2 regions of the Caproicibacter fermentans genome follow, and region 2 is predicted to be linked to the other one. Evidence: riboswitches for the same ligand, from Rfam matches in the RefSeq annotation. Region 2 holds a riboswitch; the other holds the start of a gene.
The links. Region 2 has a riboswitch for thiamine pyrophosphate ahead of HCR03_RS08205 (phosphomethylpyrimidine synthase ThiC). Riboswitches for the same ligand answer to the same signal wherever they lie in the genome.
Positions count from the first base shown of each region.

Region 1: linked by a shared signal. The riboswitch ahead of thiD (bifunctional hydroxymethylpyrimidine kinase/phosphomethylpyrimidine kinase) and the one ahead of HCR03_RS08205 (phosphomethylpyrimidine synthase ThiC) in region 2 are both predicted to bind thiamine pyrophosphate.

Region 1 covers NZ_CP060286.1:266,644-270,856, reverse strand. The annotation lists gene thiC (phosphomethylpyrimidine synthase ThiC) at 1-913, opposite strand, end outside; partial or broken gene thiD (bifunctional hydroxymethylpyrimidine kinase/phosphomethylpyrimidine kinase) at 910-1,705, opposite strand; TPP riboswitch at 1,934-2,033, opposite strand; gene HCR03_RS01340 (ABC transporter permease) at 2,854-3,771, shown strand; gene HCR03_RS01335 (ABC transporter permease) at 3,787-4,213, shown strand, end outside.
Region 2 covers NZ_CP060286.1:1,664,627-1,668,839, forward strand. The annotation lists gene HCR03_RS08190 (MATE family efflux transporter) at 1-982, opposite strand, end outside; gene sigK (RNA polymerase sporulation sigma factor SigK) at 1,199-1,846, shown strand; gene HCR03_RS08200 (helix-turn-helix transcriptional regulator) at 2,096-2,272, opposite strand; TPP riboswitch at 2,354-2,453, shown strand; gene HCR03_RS08205 (phosphomethylpyrimidine synthase ThiC) at 2,684-2,929, shown strand; gene thiM (hydroxyethylthiazole kinase) at 3,108-3,944, shown strand; gene HCR03_RS08215 (thiamine-binding protein) at 3,948-4,213, shown strand, end outside.

The DNA.
Region 1 (4,213 bases), 1.4 Mb from region 2:
CGGGCGCGATATCCGTTACCAACGGCCCCAGGACATAAAACGGCGCACCGTGGCACAGGCGTTTTTCCAGCGCCATGTTGGCGGCGATCTCGTTCATTGCCATGTGGCCCGGACCTTCCACCAACACCTGCACGTCCTTTTTCCAGGCGCGCTCGGTCAAATGGCCGATTTCAATCAGCTCAGCGATCTGCCCGGCGTCGGTGCTGTCATCCAGGCAGCCCGGCCTTAACGCGTCGCCGAGTGAGATCGTCACATCGTATTCGCGCAGGATGTCAAGGACCTCGTCGTAATATTCAAAAAACGGATTTTCATTTCCCGTCATTTCCATCCACGCGAAAAGCAGCGAACCGCCCCGGGAAACAATATTCATTTTTCGCCCCTGCCTGCGGAACGATTCAACCGCCCGCCTGTTGATGCCGGCATGGATCGTCATGAAATCCACACCCTCCTTTGCGTGAGCCTCAACCACTTTCAAAAAATCCTGAGCGGTGATTTCCAGCAGGTCCTTTTCAAGATATCCGACCGCGTCGTAAACGGGAACCGTGCCGATCATCGCCGGGGACTCTGCAATCAGCTTCCGGCGGAATTCCCGGGTCTTTCCGTAATTGCTCAAGTCCATGATCGCCTGAGCGCCGAACCGGGCCGCAAGCTCCGCTTTTTGCAATTCAACTGCGTAATTTTTGCAGTCGCCCGATACCCCGAGGTTCACGTTGATTTTTGTGGAAAGCCCCTCCCCGACTCCTTCCGGGGAAAGCGCCATATGGCCGATATTCGCCGGAATCACGGCGCGTCCCGAAGCGACCTTTGTCAGAAGCTTTTCCGGTTCCATCCTCTCTTTTTCGGCGACCCTTTTTAATTCTTCCGTTATAATTCCTTTTTTAGCTGCTTCCATCTGTGTTTTGTAATTTTTCATCCTCTGATCCCTTTCATGAAGTAAAAATGATTGGTCGGTCCGTGGCCTTTTCCGATCGGCAGCGCATGCTCGATCGCCCCGGTCACATATTCCTTCGCCTCGCGGACCGCTTCCGGTACGCTTAGGCCCAGCGCCAGATTAGCCGCAATGGCGGAGGACAGCGTGCATCCCGTGCCGTGCGTGTTTTTTGTTTCGATCCTTTTGTGTGTAAAGGTGTAAAACCGGCCGCCGTCAAACAGCAGGTCCTCCGCTTCACCGGAAAGATGCCCCCCCTTCAGCAGGATATTTTCCGCGCCCATTTGGAACATCAGCTTTGCGGCAGCACGGCGATCCTCCGGCGTAATGATATTCCTTCCGGTAATGGCCTCCGCTTCCGGTATGTTCGGCGTCAAAACGCAGGCCAGAGGAAGGATCTCCTCTTTCAGGGTCCGGAGCGCCTCCGGCTGCATCAGGGCACAGCCTCCTTTTGCCAGCATCACGGGGTCGACGACCACCCCCGCGAGGCCGGTATTGCTTCAGCTTCCGCGCAACAATACGCATCAGCTCCGTGCCGGAAAGCATCCCGATTTTTACGCCGTCAACCGCAATATCCTCAAATACTGCGTCAATCTGGTCTGCAACCGTGGACGGTGCCATGTCGCAGATCGAAATCACACGCTCCGTATTTTCCGCGACGATGGACACAATCACGCTCATGCCAAACGTGCCGTGCGCGGCAAAGGTTTTCAGATCCGCCTGAATTCCGGCTCCGCCGCTGCAATCGGAGCCCGCTATCGTCAGAAGATTTTTCATTTGGTTTCCTCCTTTTCTTAATCGTATCTTAAATTTGGGGTTTTGGATTCAAAAACGGGTTTCCGTCAAACAAAAATAGCCCACCGAAACCGGCGGGTTATTTTCTCTTTGCTCCCTACAACAGCGTTAACTGACAGGTTCAAAGGGTCAGGTTTTACCTTCTCAACTCTATATGAGTCCCCCCGCGATATTCAATTAAAAAGGCGCCCGCCAAAAGAGGCGAACGCCGATCAAACAATTTCACGTTCCCTACTCCGGTGTTAACCGACAGGTTCAAAGGGTCAGGTTTTACCTTCTCAACTCAGAGTGAGTTCCCCCCGTTTTCAATTTATTATATCTTTTTCCAAGTTTTCTGTCAATTTAATTTTTATTAAAGTTTATGCATTGCAAATTCAATAAATACTTATTGTTATATTCAGATTTTTTGGCATATTTTGTCATATGCAGCTTTTTCTGAAGTTAAGCGCAAATAAGCGTCCATTTATTTGCAAAGGCACAGCCTTTACTATTTACAGAAAAAAAGAATTTTAGCGGTTTCAAAAATAACTGTTTAAATCTTCCATCGGTTAGTGAATATTATTTCATTCTTGCTGGAATTATTCAGAATGGGACAAAATGAAGACGGTTTTTGGCTTAAATTCGTCCTTGACAATCAAAGGATGTTAAACTATACTTTTATTTAAATTCATAAATACTTTTAGCATTAGGCATTTTTAATCTTTCATGATGCAAATCCGGTAAGCTTCAAAGAAACAAATTACTTAATGAAACATGGGGAGTGGTCAAGAGACCGGGAGAAGGATACCCTCTCAAAAAAGAGGACAACAGTATGGGTTTTCAGCAGCCAAGCAATTCCATACATTAAGTATTGAAGTTAAAATTTGATGCCTTGCCTATTGCGACTCGATAGGCCAGTTCTCATACATTTGGAACGGTTTGCCGTTACATAATGCACATCATGCATTCGAAATGCTCGGAAAATTCACGCATTGGGCATTTTCGGTGCGTTTTTATAAAAATTCTAGCAATGAATATTTATTAATTACCGTAATATTCTAGCCATGAAGATTTATTAAAGCGGCGGGCACATTCAGCGAAGAATGTACCTGCCGTTTCTAATAAATAAAAGGAAAAAAGGGGGATATATTTTGGGAGCATATGCCATTAAACGAATCGGTTATGCCTTACTGACAATTTTTTTCATATCTATTATCACATTTACTTTAATGAATTTGATACCTGGCGGGCCATTTCTGAGTGAAAAGAACATTCCGCCGGAAACCGTAAAGGCGCTGAATGTAAAATACGGACTTGACAAGCCTCTTCCCCAGCAGTATCTGAATTACATGGGAAAACTGATTACGGGCGATTTAGGCGACTCGTTAAAACAAAAGGGCCGTTCCGCAGATGATATTATCTTTACAGCTTTTCCAATTTCCGCCAAGCTCGGCGGCATTTCCATTTTGGTCGCGGTCATCTTGGGGGTCTTTATGGGCTCTGTTTCGGCGCTTAACAGAGGCAGGTTCTGGGATCGGCTGCTTATGGTAGTCTCAACGCTTGGAATCGCGGTTCCAAGTTTTGTCATGGCTGCTTTTCTAATGCTGGTTTTCGGGGTAAAGCTTCGCTGGCTGCCGACCATGGGCCTGCATTCTGTCACGGCCTTTATCATGCCGTGTGCCACCCTTGCGTTTTATCCGATGTCATATATTACAAGGCTGATGCGTTCCGGCATGCTGGACGCTCTGGATCAGGACTATATCCGTACGGCAAAATCAAAGGGCGTCGGAAAGTCCCTTCTGCTGTTCAAGCATGCCCTGCGCAACGCAGTGCTTCCGGTTATTACCTACCTCGGCCCAATGATCGCTTATACAGTAACAGGCAGTTTCGTCGTGGAAACCGTATTTAATATTCCCGGACTTGGGCGTGAATTTATTCAGTGCATCACTGCCCGCGATTATCCGTTGGTAATGAGCACGACCATTTTCCTTGCCGTCCTCATTGTCCTGATGAACTTAGTGGTCGATCTTAGTTACAAGCTGATTGATCCGCGCATTACACTTCAGTAAAGGGAGGACATGGAAATGGAAGCTTTTAAAAACCCGTTTTCCCTTCATTTGAACGCGGAGGATTTTCTTCCTGCGGCGGATGAGGAAAAACAGCAACTGATTATTATGAGAGAGAGCACGACATTTTGGAAGGATGCTTGGCGCAGGCTGACACATAATAAGGTGGCAATGGCTGCTTTCGTTGTGATTATTATCGCGATTCTTTTCGCTTTTGTCGCTCCCTCGTTTTATCCTTACGCTTACGACCAGCAAATTCGCGGAAGTGAATTTTTGCACCCCATGCAGTATTCCGCGAAAGAGCTGAAAGCCATTTCGGCGGGGCAAAGCGTTTTCCCGCATTTTCTGGGTACGGATATGCACGGCCGCGATATGGTGATCCGGCTGATGATGGGCACTAAGATTTCGCTGCTGGTCGGAATCATCGCCAGCATGCTGGTTTTAC
Region 2 (4,213 bases):
CCGCAATGATGCAGCCGATTTTGACGGCGCTGAGCAGTCGGCCCTTGTTTTTTGCTCCGTAGTTATACCCCATCACGGGCATCAGCCCCTGATTCAAACCGAAAACCGGCATAAAAACAAACGACTGCAGCTTAAAATATGCACCAAAAACCGCAACCGCAGTCTCGGTAAATCCGATCAGGATTGCATTCATACCGACCACCATCGCAGAGCCGGTGGACTGCATCACAATAGCAGGCAGCCCGACCGCGTAAATATTCCGGATGACGTTCCAGCTGACATGAAACCCCCTGAATTCAATTCTGACTTCATGCTCCCGGAAAAAAAGCACCAGCAGTCCGACGCACATCGAAAGAATCTGCGCAATCACGGTCGCAATCGCCGCTCCCTTCACGCCGTATGCGGGCACGCCGAACAGTCCGAAAATAAAAACCGGATCCAGCAGCATATTGCCGACGGCGCCAACCAGCTGAAAAAGCATTGGAAACACCATATTGCCGGTCGCCTGCAGAATTTTTTCAATATTGATTTCAATACAGGCCCCAAAAGAATATACGCAGACAATATTCATGTATACGGACCCCATGCTGACAATTTCGGGGTCTGAAGTAAAAGCGCGGAGAAACGGTTCGGATAAAAACAGGCCGACAAACAGAAAAAGCAGACCGTTCGCGAATCCAAGCAGCAGGCCGTGCGTTGCAGCCCGGTCCGCCTCTTCTCTGCGGTTTTCCCCCAGCCGGCGCGCAATCAGCGAATTCAGTCCGACTCCGGTGCCCACCGCAAGCGCGATCAGGAGCGTCTGAACTGGAAAAACCAGCGATACGGCAGTCAGCGCATTTTCGCTGATCTGCGCGACAAAATAACTGTCGACTATGTTGTATAATGCTTGAACCATCATGGACAGGATTGCCGGAACGGACATTGAAATGATCAAGGGAAAAACGGGCATGGCGCCCATTTTATTCTGTCTAGTTTCTTCCAAGTGAATTGCCCTCCTTTAAGTATCTTTTATTGTATCTGATTCCGGCAAAACTTACAACTAGATAAAAAAATAAGGTTTCGGAAAATCGGCTCCGCCGTTAGTCCGGCAAATAAAGAACGGGCGGCAGCTGTTTCCTGAAAGATCAAAACGGACTTGCAACAATCCGGGGCCGTCCCGCATATACTGTCTGTACACGATTCCAAGGGGGCGAATACCATGTTTGGCGCATTTTTGGGGCTTGCACTATCCGGCTTCCTTTTTCTGGTGCTTCACGTTACCGGCTCCGGTTCTTTTCCCCGTCCGTTAACAGCGCAGGAAGAAAAGGATTGCCTGGAAAAAATGAAGAAAGGGGATCAAAAAGCAAAAGCGAAGCTGATCGAACACAACCTACGGCTGGTTGCCCACATCATCAAAAAGTATTACTCCAGTTCCAGCGAACAGGACGATCTGATTTCCATCGGCACGATCGGGCTGATCAAGGCAGTCAACACATTCGACAGTTCCAAGGGCATTCGTCTTTCCAGCTATGCCGCAAGATGTATTGAAAATGAAGTGCTGATGTATTTTCGTTCCTCCAAAAAAAGCGCGCAGGATATTTCCATCAACGAGCCGATCGACACGGACAAAGACGGCAACACCTTGACGCTGATCGATATTATGGCAACGGAGGACAATATCATTGACAACCTGGACTATAAGATGAAATCCGAACAGCTGAAAAAATACATAGACAATGTTCTCACTCCCCGTGAAAGAACCATTATCAGATTGCGGTACGGCCTGGACGGCATCGATCCGCTGACTCAGAGGGAGGTCGCGCAAAGGCTTGGCATTTCCCGTTCCTATGTATCGCAGCGCGCCTAATGTAAGCGCTCGATATTCTGGTCTGTTCTAGTCTCTTGCTTTAGATTAGCGCAAGACCCGCATTGGAAAGATAATGTAATAAGGCCCGATTGACTGGTGCGTAGTTGGAATGTGATATACAAAAGCAGTCCGTTTCCAAGAGAGACGGACTGCTTAAAATGGCATTGAATTTCAATTGGTCACCTTAATACTGAAAAAATCATGAAAGTCAGGTCCGTTGTGAACAGTTGAACCATGAGAAGGACTTTATTATGGAATACTTGCAATACTCTTGCCAAATTGAAAGTTGAACGCTATCGAAAGCGTGGGGCCATATTTATTATTTTCAATGGCGTTGATCGTTTGTCTTGAAACATTGCGCATCTTCGCCAGCTCTTCTTGTAATATGTCCTTTTCTTTTCTGTAATGCCTTATGTTGTTTTTCATTTACGAATCGGTTTATCTATATAGATTAATGTTTAGCGGAATTGACATGGCAGCCAATAAGTGATAGGATAAAGAAAACAAAATATGTTGCGGGGGAACTCTTATGAGTTGAGAAGGTTAAAACCTGACCCTTTGAACCTGTCAGTTAACACTGGCGTAGGGAAGCAATTCATTATACGGAACAATGAATAAGTGCTTTTCTTACAGAAGGAGGGCACTTTTTTATTCTATAAAACCGAATACGTTGCGGGGGGACTCAAACGGATGCTGTCCGCACGAGTTGAGAAGGTAAAATCTGACCCTTTGAACCTGTTAGTCAATACTGACGTAGGGAAGCAAATCGACGTGATATAAGGATGCTTGCTGAACTCAGCAGGCATCCTTGTTTATTCAGAAAGGTAAGTGAGAAGCATGCCGTTGAGAAGATCACGAAAATGGGTGCGATCGCGGCGTACGCCGGCCGACATCGCCAAAGGCTTGAAAGGTGCCCGCGAAGCCGGCTACCGCTTGAGTGAAGCCCGCCGAAAGCTTGGTTGGGAGGAAACATTCCGGCTTTTCCTCGATGGGGAAAAAACAAAGGCATATTACAAAAGCGTTCCGCCGGAGGATCAGCACAGCTGTTCCATAGCGGAAAAATGTGCGCACTGCTCACTATGAACCGGATGCTGGACGGGCTGGATGCGGAACTGAACTCCGCAGAGAAAAAGTAAAAGAAAAAAAAAGAATAAATGGGTGCCTGTCTGTGGGTAACAGACTGAATTGCGGGTTGACCGCAGGGCTGAGATTATACCATAAAACTTGATCTGGGTAATACCAGCGGAAGGAAGAATAGGAAATGATCAGTAAGGAGAACATTCAAAACCGGATGATTCAGGCGGTGGAAACCGTAAAGCGGACGAATCCTATGGCAGGATCAATCACCAATTCTGTGACGATCAATTTTGTAGCCAATGCTCAGCTTGCAGTCGGCGGCTCAGCCGCTATGGTCTACCTGCCCGATGAGGGTGAATCTCTGGCGAAAGCCGGCGCAGCTACCTACATAAACGTCGGTACCCTTTTGCCGGTTTATGAGCAGACTTTACCCCGCACAGCCAAAGTCCTGCACGATCTGAGTAAGCCATGGGTTCTGGACCCGGTCGCGGCCGGTTTCGGCTTGCTTAGGACGGAACTGCTCAGACAATATAAAGAGTATAAGCCCAGCGTGATCAGAGGGAACGCTTCGGAAATTATCGCATTGGCCGGTTTGTGGGGATTGGACGGCAGTTCGGAGGAATCCCATGTCCGCGGTGTCGATTCTACGGATTCGGTAATTGCCGCAAGGGCGGCGGCTGTCGCGCTGGCCGGGTGGACAGGCGGAGCTGTGGCCGTATCGGGCAAGACGGATTTGATCACCGACGGTTCCGTCATAGCCTTCTCTCAGGGAGGGTCGCACTTTATGGAAAAAATCACCGGGTCGGGCTGTTCCCTGGGTGGAGTCGTCGCGGTCTATGCAACGGCCGCCTCACCGTTTATTGCAGCGCTTACTGCTTCCTCCGTGTACAATTTAGCGGGGAGCCGTGCTGAAAATGAAGTGGACGGTCCCGGAAGTTTTCAGACTCGGTTCCTCGACGAACTGTATAAAGCAACCGCAGTGGAAATTGCCAACAACCCGTTTGAAATTGAGGAGGTTTAATCTATGAATGCACTGATTGCAGTCGCAATCGCGCCCTGCGGCATAGGTGACGAGCTCGCGCCCGAAGTAGCCGAAGTCGTGAAAGTAATTCGTGAGTCAGGCTTACCGAATCATACGACGTCCATGTTTACAGAGATCGAAGGCGAGTGGGATGAAGTGATGAAGGTTGTAAAAGACGCAACCTTCGTGCTTGCCGGCAAAGGTATCCGCACGGAAGTTGTTCTGAAAGCCGATATACGTCCCGGTTTTACAGACATGATGAATACCAA